3 regions of the Streptomyces sp. NPDC031274 genome follow, and region 3 is predicted to be linked to each of the others. Evidence: riboswitches for the same ligand, from Rfam matches in the RefSeq annotation. Region 3 holds a riboswitch; each other region holds the start of a gene.
The links. Region 3 has a riboswitch for cobalamin ahead of ACZ5CR_RS30960 (cobalamin biosynthesis protein). Riboswitches for the same ligand answer to the same signal wherever they lie in the genome.

Region 1 (6,274 bases), on a different contig from region 3:
CTCGTCGACGCCGTACGCGCGCTTGCCCTGGACAGCCCGCTCGAAGCGACCGTGAGCGCCGGCGTCCCGCTGCGCCTCGACCCGCCGATCGAGTCCGCCGCGTACTTCGGCATCGCCGAACTGCTGACCAACGCGGTCAAGCACGCCCATGCCACCCGGGCACAGATCACCGTCGCGCGGGACGACGCAGGCCTCGTCGTCGACGTCGAGGACGACGGAAGAGGCGGCGTGAGCGCCCGAGCAGGTGGGGGACTGGAAGGGCTGCGCCGCCGTCTCGCGGTCTTCGACGGCACTCTGGAGATCACCAGCCCGGCAGGGGGCCCGACCCGGGTGAGGATGATGGTGCCATGCGAATCGTAGTAGCCGAGGACCTCTACCTTCTGCGCGACGGAATGGTCCGCCTCATCGAAGCGTGCGGACACGAGGTGGTGGCGACGGCGGCCACCGGCCCCGAGACGCTCGACGCGCTGCTGACCTGGCGCCCGGACGTCGCCGTCGTCGACGTCCGCATGCCGCCGACCCAGACGGACGAGGGCCTGCGTGCGGCTCTTGCCGCCCGCCGCGAACGGCCCGGCCTGCCGGTCCTGGTTCTCTCCCAGTACGTCGAACAGCTCTATGCCCGCGAGCTGTTGGCCGACGGCACCGGTGGCATCGGCTACTTCCTCAAGGAGAGCGTGTTCGACGCCGACCAGTTCATCGACGCCCTGGAACGCGTCGCTTCCGGCGGGACTGCCATGGACCCGGCCGTCATCGCGAAACTGCTGTCCAGCGGGTCATCGAACCGGCGACTTGAACGGCTCACCGAACGCGAACACTCCGTGCTCGCCCTCATGGCCGAAGGCTTGTCCAATCAGGCCATCGCGCGTCGGCTCTTCCTGAGTGACAGCGCCATCAGCAAGTACACCACCTCCCTCTTCGGCAAACTCGGCATCACCGATGACGACAACAACAACCGTCGCGTCCTCGCCGTCCTCACCTATCTGAACAACCCCTGATGCCTGAACAACCTCTGACGCGGGCTTCTCGGGCGCAGAAGCGGGACGGGGCTCCGAAGGGTCCCTGGGCGGCCTTCTCGGGGTCGGTGTGGATCCACTGGTGGTCGCCGGTCGCGTCGGCGAAGGTGTCGATGCGGCCCTGGCCGACCTCAAGCCAGTCGGTGACGCCGCAGCTCGCTTGCGACCGCTCCGCGAGGCCGGAGGCCCGGGACCGGCTCATGGCGGAACGGGGCGGCCGTTCGCCCTTGAACGACCGCCCCGACTGGTGCGTTCGGGTCAGGAACCCGTGGGCAGCTCCGCCCTCACCTCGCGTGCCGCCGCGACCAGGTTCTCCAGGGACGCCCTGGTCTCGGGCCAGCCGCGGGTCTTGAGACCGCAGTCGGGGTTCACCCACAGGCGCTCGGCGGGGATGGCCTCAAGTCCCTTGCGCAGCAGGGCCGCTGCCTCCTCTGCGCTGGGGACGCGCGGGGAGTGGATGTCGTAGACGCCGGGGCCCGCCTCGCGCGGGTAGCCGTGCTGGGCGAGTTCGCGGGCCACCTGCATGTGCGAGCGGGCGGCTTCCAGGCTGATGACGTCGGCGTCGAGGTCGTCGATGGCCTGGACGATGTCGCCGAACTCGGCGTAGCACATGTGCGTGTGGATCTGAGTGTCCGGGCGTACGCCGCTGGTGGTGAGGCGGAACGACTCGGTGGCCCAGTCCAGGTAGGCGGCACGGTCGGCGGCCCGCAGCGGCAGCGTCTCGCGCAGTGCGGGCTCATCGACCTGGATCACCGAAGTGCCTGCCGTCTCAAGGTCGTCGACCTCGTCGCGCAGAGCGAGGGCGACCTGGCGCGCCGTGTCGCCGAGCGGCTGGTCGTCGCGGACGAAGGACCAGGCGAGCATGGTGACCGGGCCGGTGAGCATGCCCTTGACGGGGCGGTCGGTGAGGGAGTTGGCGTAGGAGGTCCAGCGCACCGTCATCGGCTCGGGCCGCGAGATGTCGCCCGCCAGGACCGGCGGTCGCACATAGCGGGTGCCGTACGACTGGACCCAGCCGTGCTGCGTGGCGAGGTAGCCGGTGAGCTGCTCGGCGAAGTACTGCACCATGTCGTTGCGCTCCGGCTCGCCGTGCACCAGGACGTCGATACCTGCCTTCTCCTGGAAGGCGAGCACCTCGCGGATCTCGTTCTTGATGCGTTCCTCGTAACCGGCCGTGTCGATGCGTCCGGCACGCAAGTCGGCCCGGGTGGTTCGCAGTTCGGTGGTCTGGGGGAAGGAGCCGATGGTGGTCGTGGGCAGTTGGGGGAGGCCGAGGCGGGTCCGCTGGGCCGCCGCACGCTCCGGGTAGGCGTGGGCGCGGCGGGCATCGGCGCCGGTGACGGCGGCGACGCGGGAGCGTACGGCCGGATCGTGGGTGAGCGCCGAGCCAGAGCGGGACGCCAAGTCGGCGCGGTTGGCGGACAGTTCGGCTGTGATGGCGCCCGTACCCTGGGCCAGGCCGCGGGCCAGGGTGGCGATCTCGGCTGTCTTCTGGTGCGCGAAGGCCAGCCAGCGGGCGATCTGCGGGTCGATGTCCCGTTCGGCGGTGGAGTCCAGCGGTACGTGGAGGAGGGAGCAGGACGCCGAGACGTCGACCCGGTCGGCGAGACCCAGGAGCGTGCCCAGCGTGGAGAGAGACTTCTCCAGGTCGTTGATCCAGATGTTGCGGCCGTTGACGACGCCCGCGACCAGACGCTTGCCGGGAAGACCGCCGACGGCGGCGAGATCCTCGAGCTGGCTGGCCGCGGCCTCGGTGAAGTCGAGGGCGATGCCCTCGACCGGCGCCTTGGCGAGCACGGGCAGCGCCTCGCCGAGTCGGCCGAAGTACGAGGCGACAAGCAGCTTCGGGCGGTCGGTGAGGGCGCCGAGGTCGCGATAGGCGCGGGCGGCGGCATTGAGCTCGGCCGGGGTGCGGTCCTGGACCAGGGCGGGCTCGTCGAGTTGCACCCACTCCGCGCCCGCCGCGCGCAGGTCGGCGATGACCTCGGCGTACACGGGCAGCAGTCGGTCGAGGAGAGTGAGCGGCTCGAAGTCGGCCGCGACGCCGGGCGCGGGCTTGGCGAGCAGCAGATAGGTGACCGGGCCGACGAGGACGGGACGGGCCGCGAGGCCGAGCGCGAGGGCTTCCCCCAGCTCGGTGACCTGCTTGGCGGAGTCGGCGGTGAAGACGGTGTCGGGGCCGAGCTCCGGCACGAGGTAGTGGTAGTTGGTGTCGAACCACTTGGTCATCTCGAGCGGCGCCACGTCCTGGTTGCCGCGGGCCATCGCGAAATAGCCGTCGAGCCTGTCGGTGTCGACAGCCTCACGGTGTCGCTGGGGGACGGCGCCGACCATGACGCTGGTGTCGAGGACGTGGTCGTAGTACGAGAAGTCACCGGTCGGCACCTCATGGATGCCGGCGGCGGCCAGATGCTGCCAGGTGGACCGGCGCAGCTGCGCCGCGGTCTCCCGGAGGGCGTCAGCGGTGACGCGGCCCTTCCAGTAGCCCTCGACGGCCTTCTTCAGTTCCCGGTCGGGGCCCTGGCGGGGGTAGCCGTACACGGTGGACCGTGCTGCCGCGGCTGCGGACTTCGGTGTCACGGAAATCTCCTTCGCGAGATGACTCCTTGAGATCCCGGAGACGGGACACGGACGCGAAGGGGTGACGAACCGGGCGGACCGAACGCGCGCCATCGGCGCGGTGCTGCGGTACTCCACCTGATCTGTACGCCGACCCGCCCACGAGGTCACCGGGATGTCCGCACGTGAGGGGTCACGTACGGGCAACGGGCAGGTCTTCGGACTCGCGGGCACACCTGCCGAGGCAGGTTCCTACTGGCCGTCGCTTCCCGGATCCGCGCTCGGATCCAGTGCGTATGACGGCGGTCGTTCCCACTCACCGCTGCGGGGCAGTCCCGGATTCCCACCGGGTTCCCTCTTGCGACGCGTCTGCCTGGCGGGCAGGGCGAACCAGCTGCACTGGTCAGGCTAAGGGGTGGTCGGCTTCTTGGGCAGTGCTGATCACATTCCGGACCGTGAGGTGAGACACGGATCCACGGAGTGGGGGTCGCGCGAAGGGGCGCGGAACGGATCGAGGCGGGCCCGCTCCTGACGGTCATGGGCAGGAAGACGGTGCACTGTGGCGGACCCGGCGCCGGTCAGGCGGCGAAGAATGGAGATGTGCCTGACCGGTCGCACCATGGACGCAGGGGAAGCGGAGCGGGCCGGGCTCGTCTCGCGCGTGGTGCCCGCCGGTGAACTCGTCGGTGAGGCCCTCGCCGTCGCCGAGGCCGTCGCAGGGATGTCCCTGCCCGTCGCGATGATGGCGAAGGAACCCGTGTCCCGGGCCTTCGAGACGACCCTCGCGGAGGGCGTGTGCTTCGAACGCCGCCTCTTCCACGCCGTGTTCGCGACCGCGGACCAGAAGGAGGGCATGGCCGCCTTCGTCGACAAGCGACCGCCCGGCTTCACGCATTCCTGCGGCCTGAGGTCTGAGACCTGAGGCCTGACCAGGGGCGTACGCCCCTGGTCGTGTGCGTTGGCGCGTGCCACAGCCGCGGCCGTCCCGCAAGTTGTCAGGAAACTCGGTCGCGCACTATGGTCACCACGCCTTGGTGAACGGGAAATCCGGTGTGATGCCGGTGCGGCCCTCGCCACTGTGATCGGGAAGTCCGGCTCCAGCCCTCGCGGCAGCCACTGGGTGCGAACGCATCCGGGAAGGCGGAGTCCGGTCGGTATGACCCGTCAGCCAGGAGACCGGCCAAGGCGCGTTGTCCATCCACGAGGTGCTGGAGAGGGTCTGCTTAGCCATGCACATAGCCGAGGGTTTCCTCCCGCCGGCGCACGCGATCGCCTGGGGCGTAGCGTCCGCGCCGTTCGTCGTCCACGGAGTCCGCTCCCTGACCCGTGAAGTCAAGGAGCACCCCGAGAGCACCCTGCTCCTGGGCGCCTCCGGAGCCTTCACCTTTGTCCTTTCCGCACTGAAAATCCCTTCCGTCACGGGCAGTTGCTCGCACCCGACGGGCACCGGGCTCGGCGCGATCCTGTTCCGGCCGCCGATCATGGCCGTGCTCGGCACGATCACGCTGCTCTTCCAGGCCCTGCTGCTCGCCCACGGCGGGCTCACCACGCTCGGCGCCAACGTGTTCTCCATGGCGATCGTCGGGCCATGGGCCGGATACGCGGTCTACCGGCTCCTGAAGCGGTACGACGTGCCGCTCATGGTCGCCGTGTTCTTCGGCGCGTTCGTCGCCGACCTCTCCACGTACTGCGTCACCAGCGTCCAGCTGGCCCTGGCGTTCCCCGACCCGAGCAGCGGATTCCTCGGCGCCCTGGGCAAGTTCGGCGGCATCTTCGCCGTCACGCAGATCCCCCTGGCGGTCAGCGAGGGACTCCTCACCGTCCTGGTGATGCGGCTGCTCGTACAGTCCAGCAAGGGTGAACTCACGCGGCTCGGCGTACTGCTGCAGGGCAAGCAGTCGGCGGCGACCGCGGCGAAGAAGACGGAGACGACGGAGACGGGGGCCAGCGCCTGATGAGCCGGAACGCGAAGATCAACATTCTGCTCCTCGTCATCGTCGCCGCGCTCGCGGTGCTGCCGGTGGCGCTGGGCCTCGGCGACGACGAAAAGGAACCGTTCGCAGGGGCGGACGCCCAGGCCGAGACCGCGATCACCGAGATCAAGCCGGACTACGAGCCGTGGTTCTCGCCGCTGTACGAACCCCCTTCCGGGGAGATCGAGTCGGCGCTCTTCGCCCTGCAGGCGGCACTCGGGGCGGGCGTCCTCGCGTACTACTTCGGTCTGCGCAAGGGGCGCCGCCAGGGCGCCGACATCGCACGGGAGCAGGAAGTATCGGCGGAGAGGTCCACCGACGTGGAGGGCGCCCGGCCCGAGACCGAGCAGGTCTGAGCCCGCGTGCTGCCCATCGACGCGGCGGCGCACAGCAGTCGCTGGCGCCGCCGTCACCCCGTGGACAAGGCTGTTCTCGGGCTAGGCCTCACTGTCCTGGCCGTCTCGCTGCCGCCCTGGCCCGGTGCCGCCCTGGTGCTGATCGCGGCGCTCGCCGTGCTGCTCGGGCCTGCCGGTGTGCCGCCGCGCAAACTGTGGCGGGCCTACCGCGTACCGCTCGGCTTCTGCGTCACCGGAGCCCTGACCCTGATTGTCCAACTCGGCGGAACCGGAGGGTTCGTCACGCTCGCCGACGGCGGTCCCGCGCGAGCGGGCGGTCTGCTCCTGCGCACGTCGGCGGCCTCGCTCGGCGTCCTGCTGTTCGCCTTCACCA
Region 2 (6,274 bases), on a different contig from region 3:
GTATCAGAGACGGCTGGACACCCTCGTCCCCGGGACGACTAGCGGATCTCGTCAGGGACCACCGTCAGCCACCGCTTGTCGGCGGTCACCTTCTGGCCGAGCTCCCGCTGCCGGTCCGCGTTCTTCTGCTTCATCTCGTCCAGCTGCTTCATGTACGAGTCCTTGCGGTTGACCCAGACCCGCGCCCCGCCGTGCGCCACGTCCGCCGAGTGGAACAGCATCGGGCCGTCGCTCACCGGGGTGTCGCCCGCCGCCAGGACGGGCTTCTTCCACTCGTCGATGTACGTGTTGATGGCCGCGGGCTTGCCCTGGTACCAGGTCAGCGGCGCCCACAGGTTCGGCGTCAGCTCGCGCTTGGCGAGCTTCTTCTCGTCGAAGCGGCCCTCAGCGATCTCCTTGCGGGAGCTGGTGAGCTTGCCCGTCTTGCGGTCCTTGAGCTGCAGGCCGACGCCGATGACGTTCTCGGGCTTCACGTTGTAGCCGTACTTGGGGTCGGCGAGGACCATCCGCACCAGGTCCTCGCTGGCCGCGCTGACGACGTACACCTCGATGCCGTGCCCTTGCAGCGAGTTGTAGAGCTCCTGCATGCCGGTGAAGAACTCGGGCTTCTTGACCTCGGTCTTCGTCAGCTTCCCGTCCTCGTAGTACTCGGCGGGGATGGGCTTGTCATAGGCCAGGAGCTCGTCGACGTACCCCTTGAGCTCCTTCAGCGTGAAACCGGAGAAGATCTGCGCGGCCCACGGGTAGGAGACCTGGTCGTCGATCTCGCAGAGCCGGGTGTAGTAGCTGTAGAGGCTCTCCTTGTGCTTCGCCGTGTCCTTGAAGGGGATGATCTTCAGTGACGGGTCCATCGACTTGCGGGTCAGCACCCCCTTCATCTCCAGGAAGGGCAGGAGGGACTCCTCCAGGTCGTTGCGGTACGTCGTGTTGTCCGCGTCGAAGACGGCGTACGCGCCCTTGTGCTCGTTCTTCGCGATGACCTTGCCCAGCTTCTTCGCGACCGGCTTGGGCCAGTGCTTCAGCTCGGCCGTGGCCTTCGAGGTCTTCGCGGCGGTTCTCGCCGAGGCGTCCGCGGCCGTCGCGTCCGTGCTCGGCCAGAGAGCCGTGCCCGCGAGAACGGCCGCGGTGAGCGCGCCCGCCGTGCCGAGTACGGCCAGCTTGCCCTTTGCCTTTACTACTTTTACTGCCTTTGCTGCCATGGTTCTGTGCCCCCTGAGAGCGGTCTGCGCCCCGTCCGGAGCGGCGGGTCATCGTATGGGGTGGGACGGCGGATTCCCATGATCGACATCACCGGACGGAACGGGCATGGGTCGGCCGTGGGCGGGTAGTGGGATGGGACGCCTGCCGGGGTGCTCGGGCTTGCTCAGGTGCGTTCCGGGCTCAGGTGCGCTCCGGTCTGCTCGTGGGCCTGCTCGGGCTTGCTCCGGTCTGCTCGTGGGCCTGCTTCGGAGCGGCGCTCATCGCATACTGGTGGGCATGGAGACCGTCTCCCGCGAGTTCGTGCGGGCCGCTCCGCGGCTCGACGGCATGGTCGTGTCCGCCGTCGGCTACCGCACGGCGGGTGAGCTGCCCGGCCTGCACCGCGGCCTGCCGTCCCCGTATCTGACGCTGATCTTCTCGCTGGACGGTCCCGTCGCCACCGGCCGCAGTCCCGAGCAGGCGGTCGGCCCCGATGCCATCCGCACGGACATCGTCCTGGGCGGCCTGCACCAGTCCCCGGCGTACGTCGTGCGGCCCGAGCACGAGGCGGGCATCCAGCTCGCCGTGCATCCGCTCGCCGCCCGCGCCCTGTTCGGCGTACCGGCCTCGTTGCTGACCGGTGACCTGGTGACGTCCGGCGCGGACGTGATGGGGCGCCGCGCCGTCGACGTACGGGAGCTGCTGTGCGAGCAGGGTGGGTGGGAGGAGCGATTCGCCTCCCTGTCCGGCTACCTGAGGCAGCGCGTGGCCGACGCCGACGCGAACGGAGCCGTACGGCCCGAGGTCGCCGAGGCCTGGGCCTGGCTGGCCCGGCACCGGGGCGTCGGCACCCTGCGCGGCCTCTCCCGGCACGTGGCGCTCAGCGAACGCCGCCTGACCACGCTCTTCCGTGCCGAGACGGGCCTGAGCCCCAAGCAGGCGGGCCGTCTGATGCGCTTCCAGCGCGCCCGCGACGCCGTCGTACGCCCTGTCGCCTCGGGTGGCGCCCCCGACCTGGCCCGCGTCGCCGCCGACTGCGGCTACTACGACCACTCCCATCTGGTACGGGACTTCCGGCAGTACACCGGGGTGAGTCCCAGCGGCTGGCTGGCCGAAGAGTGCCGGAATATCCAAGCCGGGAGCCATGGCGGGGGCGAAGAGTAGGACTCATGGACACCAACGAGAAGCAGCAGTCCCAGTCCCAGCCTCAGTCCAAGCCCCAGTCCCAGGCCCAGCCCCAGTCCCAGCCCCGGTCGACCTCCGCTTCGGCCGGGCGCGCCCCCGATGTCTGGCCGTCGCTCCAGGCCAACGACGCCCCCGCCCTGATCGACTTCCTGGTCGGCACGGTCGGCTTCCTGCGCACCGCCGTCTACGAGGACGGCGACCGCGTGGCCCACGCCGAGCTCGACTGGCCCGAGGGCGGCGCCGTCATGCTCGGCTCGTACGACGAGAAGTCGCAGGACTGGTGCCTGAAGCCGGGCACCTTCGGCGCGTACGTCGTCACCGATCACGTGGACGACCTCTACCAGCGGCTCAGCGCCGCCGGAGTCGAGATCATCCGTGAGATCGAGGACCAGCCGTACGGCAGCCGGGAGTTCGCGATCGCCGACCCCGAGGGCAACAAGTGGTCCTTCGGCACCTACCGCGGCGCACCGAGGCCCGACCAGGCGTCCTGACCGGGCTTCCTGCTCAGGCGTCCTGACCAGGCATTCTGAGGGGTGCCCTGACCTCGCGTGATAGCTTGCGGACGCCAGTCGACCCACACCAGGGCCAGGGAATCCGGTGCGAATCCGGAACTGACGCGCAGCGGTGAGGGGGTACGGGCGGGGCCACGGCCACTGGGCGTCCACGGACGCCTGGGAAGGCGCCCCGTCCGGCCGATCCCCGAGTCCGAAGACCTGCTGGCCGCCTTCGCCCGCGCACCGAGCGGCGGAGGTGACGAAGCAGGCCAGGCTCCGCGTATGAGCCGTGAGACTCAAGGGATCGTGTGTCCTCCACAGCCCGTCGTGTACGTATACCCGTCTTCCTCAGTTTCTTCAGTGCGGCTCTGGTCGTCACGCTGACCTCCTGCGGCGGCTCGCCTGCCTCCTCCACCACGGACAAGAAGGCCGACGGCTATCCACTGACCCTGACCTCCTGCGGCAAGAAGGCGGAGATCAAGGCGCCGCCGCAGCGGGCGGTCTCCCTCGACCAGGGCTCCACCGAGATCCTGCTCTCCCTCGGACTCGCGGACCGCATGGTCGGCACCGGGACCTGGACGGACCCGGTGCTCAAGGGACTGGAGAAGGACAACGCCAAGGTGCCCCGGATCGCCGACAGCTACCCCTCCTTCGAGAAGGTCCTCGCCAAGGAACCGGACTTCGTCACCGCGTCCTTCCTGGCGACGGTCAGCAAGGGCGGCGTCGCGGACCGCGCCAAGTTCGCCGAACTCGGCGTACCCGCCTACGTCTCACCGTCCGACTGCGCGGGCAAGGACAACAGCGGCGACGGTGACGGCAAGCGGGTCAAGACGCTGACCATGGACACGGTGTACGGCGAGGTGCGGGACCTGGCCAAGGCCTTCGGGGTCGAGAAGCGCGGCGAACGCCTGATCACGGAGCTCAAGGGCCGGGTGGCGAAGGCAACGAAGGAGATCGACGCGTCCGACACGACCCTCCTCTACTGGTTCGCCAACTCCGACGCCCCCTACATCGCGGGCTGCTGCGGAGCGCCGGGCATCATCACCCGCGAGCTCGGCACGGAGAACGTCTTCGACGACACCCGCGAGGAGTGGCCCCAGATCAACTGGGAGACGGTGGCGGACCGCGACCCGGACGTCCTGGTCATCGGCGACCTCACCCGCAAGTCGCAGACGGCTGAGAGCGCGAAGAAGAAGATCGAGTTCCTGGAGTCCAACCCGGTCACCAAGAACCTGACCGCGGTGAAGAAGAAGCGGTACGTGCTGCTGAGCGGCCAGGCCATGAACCCGTCGATCCGTACGGTGGACGGCGTTGAGCAAGTCGCCGACGCGTTGCGCGAGTTCGGGCTCGACAAGTGAGGGGTGGCGCCGGTGTCGGCGCCGGTGCCCGTGCCCGTGTCGGTCTCGGTGTCGGCGCCGGTTCCCGTGTCGGCGTCGCGGGCGGTGTACGCCGCGCCCTGCTCTGGACGACGGGACTCGCCGCCCTCGCCCTCTCCGTGGCGGTGGCCGTCACGATCGGCCCCGCCGACATCTCCGTACTGGACGTGTGGTCGGCGGTGGCCGCCCACCTCGGCTGGGGCGAGGCGACGCTGACGCCGATCCGGGACGGCATCGTCTGGAACCTGCGCATGCCGCGCACGCTCCTCGCGGCGGTCTGCGGCGCGGGCCTCGCGGTGTGCGGAACGGTCCTCCAGTCCCTCCTGCGCAATCCGCTGGCCGACCCCTTCGTGCTCGGTGTCTCCTCGGGCGCTTCCACGGGGGCGGTCGCGATCGTCGTCCTGGGGGTCGGCGGGGGAGTGGTGTCGATCTCGGCGGGGGCCTTCGTGGGGGCCCTCTGCTCGTTCGCCCTCGTCCTGCTGCTCAGCCACACCCTGGGCGGGAGCACCGACAGGGTGGTGCTTTCCGGGGTGGCGGCGATGCAGCTCTTCTCCGCGCTCACTTCCTTCGTGATCCTGACGGCGGGCAACGCGGAGACGACGCGGGGTGTCCTGTTCTGGCTGCTCGGCTCGTTGAGCGGGGTGGGCTGGACGGATGTCTGGCTGTGCGGGGCGGTGCTCGTCGTCGCCCTCGTGATCTGCCTGGCGCATGCCCGCACCCTGGACGCGTTCGTGTTCGGCCAGGACGCGGCGGCGACGCTGGGAGTCCACGTGGCCCGTACCCGCCTCCTGCTGCTCTCCACCACGGCCCTGCTCACGGCGGCGCTGGTCAGCAGCGCGGGCGCCATCGGCTTCGTCGGCCTGGTCCTGCCGCACGCGGCCCGCGCCCTGGTCGGCTCGGGGCACGCGCGACTGCTCCCGGTCACGGCGCTCGCGGGCGCGGTGTTCCTGGTGTGGGTGGACACGCTCGCCCGTACGGTCCTGGACCCGCAGGAGGTCCCGGTGGGCGTGGTGACGTCCCTGATCGGCGTACCGGCATTCGTCCTGGTCCTCTACCGCACGCGAAAGGCGACGTGACCGACGACGTGATCGAGGACATGACGGACGACATGACCAACGCCGTGACCGACAACATGACCGCCGCCGTGACCGGCGACGTGATCCCGCACGCTGCTGTCCCCGGCCTGCGAGCCGACCGAGTGACCAGAACGGCGGGCGGCCACCTCATAGTCGACGGAGTGACCCTGGCCCCGCCCCCCGGAGCGACGGTCGGCCTGCTCGGCCCGAACGGCTCGGGCAAGTCCACCCTCCTGCGCATCCTGGCGGGCGTCCTGGCCCCGGCATCGGGAGCGGTCACGCTGGACGGCCGTCCACTGCGGGACGTGGGCCGCCGCACGGTGGCACGCAGGGTGGCGGTGGTGGACCAGGACGCCACCACGCAGGTCGAGTTGTCGGTGGAGGAGGTCGTACGCCTGGGCCGCATCCCGCACCGCAGAGCGTGGTCCCCGTCCACGCCCAAGGACGACGAGGCGGTCCACGAGGCGCTGACCCGCACAGGCCTCGCCGACCGCGCGGGCCAGTCCTGGCACACCCTCTCCGGCGGCGAACGCCAACGGGTCCAGATAGCCAGGGCCCTGGCCCAGGCCCCCGAGGAACTCCTCCTGGACGAGCCGACCAACCACCTGGACATCCAGCACCAACTGGACCTCCTGTCCCTGGTCGCCGACCTCCCTCTGACCAGCGTGATCGCCCTGCACGACCTGAACCTGGCCGCCATGTTCTGCGATCACGTACTGGTCCTGCGTGAAGGCGTGGCCCACGCGGCGGGCACACCGTCCGAGGTGATCACGGAGGAGCTGATCGCGAAGGTGTACGGGGTACGGGCGGTGGTGACGAGGGTGGACGACGGCCCGGACAGCCGCCCGTCGATCCGCTTCCTGAGGGGCTGAGTTCCTCTCCGAGGTGTCCGCGAGGCCAGTCAGTCGAGCTGCAGACGTTCGGCGAGGCCCGCGGCGGTGAAGGCGACGACGAGTTCGGTGCG
Region 3 (6,274 bases):
GGAGTCGAGGACGAGTCCGCTGATCCTCTCGCGCAGGGCGGAGTGCGCGGCGGCGCGCAGCGCCATGGCGGCGCCGGTGGACCAGCCGTGCAGGATCACGTTCCGCGCTCCGTGGCGCACGGCGTAGCGCATGGCCGCGTCCAGGTCGCGCCACTCGGTCTCACCGAGGTGGCCGAGGCCGTCCGGGGAACGGGGCGCGCCGAGGTCGCCGCGGTAGGCGATGTCGAGCACCGGGAACTGCTGGCGGTGCAGGAAGTCCATGACGACCATGGGGTGCTCTCGGGTCGTGCCGAGGCCGTGCACGGTGATCACCCAGGTGTCGCGGACACCCGGCACGAACCAGGCGGGCAGGCCGCCGAGTTCGCCGGGGATGTCGACGTCCGCGTGGTCGATGTCCAGTGCGGCGTGCGGGTCGCCGATGTGGACCTGCGGGGTGAGCCAGACCTTCGCACCGGGTTCGAGGGAGCCGTGCGTGACGCGCTCCAGGCGGCGTACGACGGCGTCCGCCTCGTGCGGCGCCCAGTCCAGGACGGGGCCGATCACGGCGTGGCTGCCGTTGCCGCTGAGGCCGTACGTGCCGGGGCGCAGGCTCGCGAGGGCGCGGGTCAGGGTGATCTGGCCCGCGGTCGTGGAGTGGACCGTGAGGCGGGGGTCGGTCGGCAGCGGGCGGCCCGCCGGTGCCTTCAGGGCGGCATTGCTGGCGAACCGACCCGCGGCGACGGCGGCTGCGCCGCCCAGGAGGGCGGTGGTGACGGCGGTGACGGCCGTTGCCGTCGCTTTGGCTGGGCGCACCTGCCCAGTGTCCGGCGGGCGAGTGGCCACGGCCAGTGGGCGTAGCCCGCGGGGTGACGTCATGCCGTCCGCGTACCCGTGGGCGAGGTGCTGAATCCGCGGGCCCCCGGGACGAAGCCGACCCGGCCGGACGCGCCCCCGGGGCCGTCACTGCTGGCCGTAGCCCCGCAGCCTGTCCTCCGCTTCCCTCAGCTGCCCCGCGGACAGGAGCGTCGGGGTGTGACCCGGGACCGCGCTGGCCGTCAGCCAGAGGCGGGACATCCATTCCAGCTGCGCCGTGCGGTCGTACGCCTGGTCCAGGGTGTCGCCGTAGGTGACGGTTCCGTGGTTCTGGAGCAGGCAACCCGTGCGGTCCCTGAGGGCCCGGAGCATGTTCTCGGCCAACTCGTCGGAGCCGTACGGGGCATACCGGGCAACCCGGGCCGGGCCGCCGAGGGCCGCCGCCATGTAGTGGATGGGCGGGAGCTCCGGGACGAGGGTGGAGACGGCGGTGGCGTGCACCGCGTGGGTGTGGACCACGGCTCCGGCGTCCGTGGTGCGGTAGACGGCCAGGTGCATGGGCAGTTCGCTGGTGGGGGCGAGGTCACCGAAGAGCTGATTGCCGTCCGTGTCGACGCCGACCGCGTCCCGCGGCCCCAGGCGGTCGTACGGCATGCCGCTCGGGGTGACCAGGATCGTGCCGCCGACCCGCACCGAGACGTTGCCCGACGTGCCCACCACCAGGCCGTCCGTCACCGTCCTGCGGGCAGCCGCCACCAGCTCGCCCCACGCCCGCTCCACCGCGTCCTGCCGAACTTCGTCCCGCTGCTCCGTCATGCCGCGATCCTGCCAGCCGTGAGGCGCGGCACCGTAGGGGCGGAGGCAGGGAGTCCGTAAGAGTACAAATGTGCATACATCCCTCCCTGGCATTGATTGGCTTGCCATCGGCGGCCATCGACTGCCATCCGATGGTCTTCCAGTACTCTCCGGAAGAATTTGTCCCGCACGTCGCAGTCCGGGAGGAAATATGGCTCATGACCACAAACCGTCCCGTCGCCGCGCGCGCGTCATCGCGGCCTCAGTAGTGACTCTGGCCCTTGGGTGGACCGTCCTCGCCGAGATTCCGGTTTCGGCGGCGGGCAAGCCCAGGGGGCACGACGTCTCGTCGCACCAGAAGCGAGTCAACTGGCACAAGGCGAAGAGCAAGGGCGCACGCTTCGTCTACATCAAGGCCACCGAGTCCTACACGTACCGCAATCCTCGCTTCAAGCAGCAGTACAACGGCTCCCGCAAAGCGGGCATCCTCCGCGGCGCGTACCACTTCGCCGTGCCGAGCAAGTCCTCGGGCAAGAAGCAGGCCGCCTATTTCATGAGGCACGGTGGACGGTGGAGCGCAGACGGCCGGACGCTGCCGCCGGCCCTCGACATCGAGCACAATCCGTACGGCAAGCGGAAGTGCTACGGCATCAGCAAGCGGGGCATGGTCCACTGGATCAAGTCGTTCAGCAACGAGGTGAAGCGGCAGACGGGACGGCGTCCCGTGATCTACACGACCACCAGGTGGTGGAACAAGTGCACAGGCGGCAGCCGTGCCTTCGCGGCGCATCACGCGCTGTGGCTCGCGCGCTGGTCGGCGGGGTCGGGGTCGCTGCCCAGGGGCTGGTCGTACCTGACCTTCTGGCAGTACGACAACGGCGGCAGGCTGCCAGGTGATCAGAATCTCTTCAACGGCTCGCTGAGCCAGCTGAAGAGGTTCGCCCGAGGGTAGCCACGCGCTGCCGGACACCCTCGGAACCCCGCATTCCAGGCCTCTGGAAGCTCACGTTCCAGGCCTCGCGACGCCACTCCGGGCGATCTTCGTCAGGGCCACGACGGAACCGGAGTGGCAGTGCCCCGAATTGGGTCACCGCACGGCCCGACCCAGTTCACTTTCCGTTCACTCAGCTTGCCTACGTTCCACTTGCCACTGACGTCCAACAGAAGCCTGGGTAAATGGAACACATCACGCTTCTCCTCGGGATCGTGATCGTTACCGCTCTCGTGTTCGACTTCACGAACGGTTTCCACGACACAGCCAACGCGATGGCCACCACCATCTCGACTGGCGCCCTCAAGCCCAAGACGGCGGTGGCCATGTCCGCCGTGCTGAACCTCGTCGGCGCTTTCCTGTCGATCGAAGTCGCCAAGACGATCTCTGGCGGCATCGTCAACGAGGACGGACTGAAGACAGAGGTGATCTTCGCCGCCCTGGTGGGCGCGATCCTCTGGAATCTCCTGACCTGGCTGGTGGGCCTGCCCTCCAGTTCCTCCCACGCGCTCTTCGGCGGCCTCATCGGCGCCGCGGTCATGTCGATGGGCTGGTCGTCGATCAACGGCGGCACCGTCGTCACCAAGATCCTGCTCCCCGCGATCGCCGCGCCCCTCGTCGCCGGCATCGCCGCGACGCTGGCCACGCGCCTGACGTACCGCATCGGGCGCAACACCGACACCAAGGCGACCGCCAAGGGCTACCGCGCCGGTCAGATCGCCTCCGCGGGCCTCGTCTCGCTGGCGCACGGCACGAACGACGCGCAGAAGACCATGGGCATCATCACGCTCGCCCTGATCACCGGCGGCGTCCTGAACCCGGGCGCCAACCCCCCGATGTGGGTCATCGTCTCGGCCGGCATCGCCATCGCCCTCGGCACCTACCTCGGTGGCTGGCGCATCATCCGCACGATGGGCAAGGGTCTGACGGACCTCGCGCCGCAGCAGGGCTTCGCCGCCCAGACCAGCGCCGCGACCGCGATCCTGGCCTCCTCGCACATCGGCTTCTCGCTCTCCACCACCCAGGTCTGCTCGGGCGCCGTGATGGGCGCGGGCCTCGGCCGCAAGGGCGGTGTGGTCCGCTGGTCCACGGCGACGCGCATGTTCGTCGCCTGGGGCCTCACGCTCCCGGCCGCCGGTCTGGTCGGCGCGGGCGCCGAGTTCCTCACCAAGCAGGGCCCCTGGGGCGTCGCGGCGACCGCCACGCTCCTGGTGGCCGGCTCCGCCGTCATCTGGGCGCTGTCCCGGCGCGACGCCGTCGACCACACGAACGTCGCCGACGACGAGATCGGCGGCTCCCCGGCCGCCGAGCCCGCCGGTGTCGTGACCACCGCGATCGCCGCCGTCACGCCGCCGCCCACCGGCTCGGCCGTGACGACCGCGGACGTCGACCTCGTCAAGGCCACCATCCCGGCCCCGACCCCGACTCCGACCGGCACCGTGGCGGACCCCGCCCGGCCCGCCACGGTGTAAGGACAAGTCAGCATGAACATCGACTGGGCAGCTCTCGGCTCCGTGTTCGGAGTCAGCCTCGCGGTGACGGTGGCCCTGGTGGGCCTGTTCACCCTCGGCATCGTCGGCCTCTCCAAGCGCGAGGCGGCAACGTCCGGCGCCGCTTCGACCGCTTCCACCGCTTCCACCGCGGGCGGGCCCCCGATGGCGGCACGCACGGGCGCGTACGTGTGCTTCGCGCTCTGCGCGGCGGCGGTGGCGTACGGGATCTCTCTGATCGTCGCCTGACGATCGCAGCTCCGGGTGGGGTGCGGGACGCTTCGGCGGCCCGCACCCCACCTCTGTGCGCGGGCCCGGTGAGGGTTCCGGCGAGAGGCCCGGCTGTGGGCCTCGGCACACTCTCCCGCCCCAGGTCAACGGCAAGTTGACGGGCGTTCGCGGGCGTGGTGGACTGCCGGAGCCATTACGGCGGCAGAAGAGGAAGCCGGTGCGAATCCGGCGCGGTCCCGCCACTGTCATCGAGGAGACGACTCCTCGGAAGCCAGGAACTCTCGCCGCCGATCTCGTCGAATCAGGGCGCGGACACCCTGAGTGAGGACATATCGCCATGTGCGGCCGCCCGTTGCCGGTCTCTGTGCCCCCGCCTGTCCAGGCCGGGCCCCTCGCTCCCCTCCGCGTCACGGCCGGCTGAAGCCATGCGTGCCGATCGCGACTTCGCGTACGGCGCCGCCGCCGGCCTCCTCGGTGATCTGTTCCTCGGCGATCCTCGCCGCGGGCATCCGGTCGCCGCGTTCGGCCGGGCCGCGGGAGCCGTCGAGCGTGTGCTGTGGCGTGACCACCGCGGGTGGGGCGCCCTGCACGCCGTGGTGTGCGCCGGGGGCGCGGCCGGTGCCGCCGCCCTCGCCTCTTCCCTTGTACGTGACTCACGCGCCGCATCCGTCGCGCTGACCGCCGCCACCACCTGGGCCGTGGTCGGCGGGACCTCGCTCGGCCGCGAGGCGCGGGCCGTCGGCGGTGCGCTCGCCGCCGGGGACATCGAGGTGGCCAGGGAGCGCCTTCCGCATCTGTGCGGGCGGGATCCGCAGGCGCTCGACGCCGATGGCATCGCGCGGGCCGTGGTCGAGTCCGTCGCCGAGAACACGTCCGACGCGGTCGTCGGCGCCTTGGTGTGGGGTGCGCTCGGCGGGGTTCCCGGGCTTGTCGCCTTCCGGGCCGTGAACACGCTCGACGCCATGGTCGGGCACAAGTCGGTGAAGTACCGGAGGTACGGGTGGGCCTCCGCGCGGCTCGACGATGTTCTGGGGTGGCCCGGGGCCCGGCTCACCGCGGTGCTCGCGGCTGCCGCCGGGGATGCGCCGCGAGGAGCCCTGAAGGCCTGGCGTGCGGACGCGGCCAAGCATCCGAGCCCCAACGCGGGGCCCGTCGAGACCGCCTTCGCCGGGGCGTTGGGGGTACGGCTCGGGGGGACCCTCTCGTACGGGGGCCGGGTCGAGCACCGGCCTGTCCTGAACGGGGACGGGCGGGACGTCGAAGTCGCCGACATCGAGCGGGCCGTGAAGCTTTCGCGACGGGTCGGGCTGCTCGCCCTGGGGGTCGCGGCCGTGGTGAGCACTATGCGGAAAGGCAGGGCCTGATGAGTGGTGGGCTGCTCGTTGCCGGGACCACGTCCGACGCGGGGAAGAGCGTGATCACCGCCGGGATCTGCCGGTGGCTGACCCGCAAGGGGGTCTCCGTCGCGCCCTTCAAGGCGCAGAACATGTCCCTCAACTCCTTCGTCACACGCGAAGGCGCCGAGATCGGGCGGGCCCAGGCCATGCAGGCGCAGGCCGCGCGGGTCGAGCCGAGCGCGCTGATGAACCCCGTGCTGCTCAAGCCGGGCAGTGACCGCAGCAGCCAGGTCGTCCTCATGGGCAAGCCCGTCGGCGAGATGAGCGCGCGTGGCTACCACGGAGGGCGCCAGGAGCAGCTGCTCTCCACCGTCGTGGGATGCCTCGAAGAACTTCGGGGCAGCTATGACGCCGTGATCTGCGAAGGCGCGGGCAGTCCCGCGGAGATCAATCTGCGGCGTACGGACATCGTGAACATGGGGATCGCGCGGGCCGCCCGCTTCCCGGTCCTCGTGGTCGGCGACATCGACCGCGGCGGCGTCTTCGCCTCGTTCTTCGGTACGACCGCGCTGCTCAGCGCCGAGGACCAGAAACTGGTCGCCGGTTATCTCGTCAACAAGTTCCGGGGCGACGTCTCA

Region 1: another riboswitch for cobalamin. It lies ahead of metE (5-methyltetrahydropteroyltriglutamate--homocysteine S-methyltransferase); the one in region 3 lies ahead of ACZ5CR_RS30960 (cobalamin biosynthesis protein).
Region 2: another riboswitch for cobalamin. It lies ahead of ACZ5CR_RS20740 (ABC transporter substrate-binding protein); the one in region 3 lies ahead of ACZ5CR_RS30960 (cobalamin biosynthesis protein).

What each region holds. Positions count from the first base shown of each region.
Region 1 covers NZ_JBVIHP010000036.1:30,141-36,414, forward strand. Annotated here, with positions in the region: gene ACZ5CR_RS39080 (sensor histidine kinase) at 1-360, shown strand, start outside; gene ACZ5CR_RS39085 (response regulator transcription factor) at 348-995, shown strand; partial or broken gene ACZ5CR_RS39090 (MaoC/PaaZ C-terminal domain-containing protein) at 1,042-1,215, opposite strand; gene metE (5-methyltetrahydropteroyltriglutamate--homocysteine S-methyltransferase) at 1,272-3,593, opposite strand; cobalamin riboswitch at 3,765-3,982, opposite strand; partial or broken gene ACZ5CR_RS39100 (3-hydroxyisobutyrate dehydrogenase) at 4,074-4,163, shown strand; partial or broken gene ACZ5CR_RS39105 (enoyl-CoA hydratase-related protein) at 4,165-4,494, shown strand; cobalamin riboswitch at 4,574-4,771, shown strand; gene ACZ5CR_RS39110 (energy-coupling factor ABC transporter permease) at 4,802-5,527, shown strand; gene ACZ5CR_RS39115 (energy-coupling factor ABC transporter substrate-binding protein) at 5,527-5,901, shown strand; gene cbiQ (cobalt ECF transporter T component CbiQ) at 5,908-6,274, shown strand, end outside.
Region 2 covers NZ_JBVIHP010000012.1:154,966-161,239, forward strand. Annotated here, with positions in the region: gene ACZ5CR_RS20725 (HAD family hydrolase) at 39-1,199, opposite strand; gene ACZ5CR_RS20730 (AraC family transcriptional regulator) at 1,477-2,343, shown strand; gene ACZ5CR_RS20735 (VOC family protein) at 2,349-2,855, shown strand; cobalamin riboswitch at 2,914-3,099, shown strand; gene ACZ5CR_RS20740 (ABC transporter substrate-binding protein) at 3,167-4,216, shown strand; gene ACZ5CR_RS20745 (FecCD family ABC transporter permease) at 4,315-5,310, shown strand; gene ACZ5CR_RS20750 (ABC transporter ATP-binding protein) at 5,367-6,182, shown strand; gene ACZ5CR_RS20755 (MBL fold metallo-hydrolase) at 6,212-6,274, opposite strand, start outside.
Region 3 covers NZ_JBVIHP010000022.1:117,317-123,590, reverse strand. Annotated here, with positions in the region: gene ACZ5CR_RS30985 (alpha/beta hydrolase) at 1-792, opposite strand, end outside; gene ACZ5CR_RS30980 (class II aldolase/adducin family protein) at 940-1,608, opposite strand; gene ACZ5CR_RS30975 (lysozyme) at 1,799-2,539, shown strand; gene ACZ5CR_RS30970 (inorganic phosphate transporter) at 2,764-4,050, shown strand; gene ACZ5CR_RS30965 (hypothetical protein) at 4,063-4,317, shown strand; cobalamin riboswitch at 4,460-4,602, shown strand; gene ACZ5CR_RS30960 (cobalamin biosynthesis protein) at 4,725-5,663, shown strand; gene ACZ5CR_RS30955 (cobyric acid synthase) at 5,663-6,274, shown strand, end outside.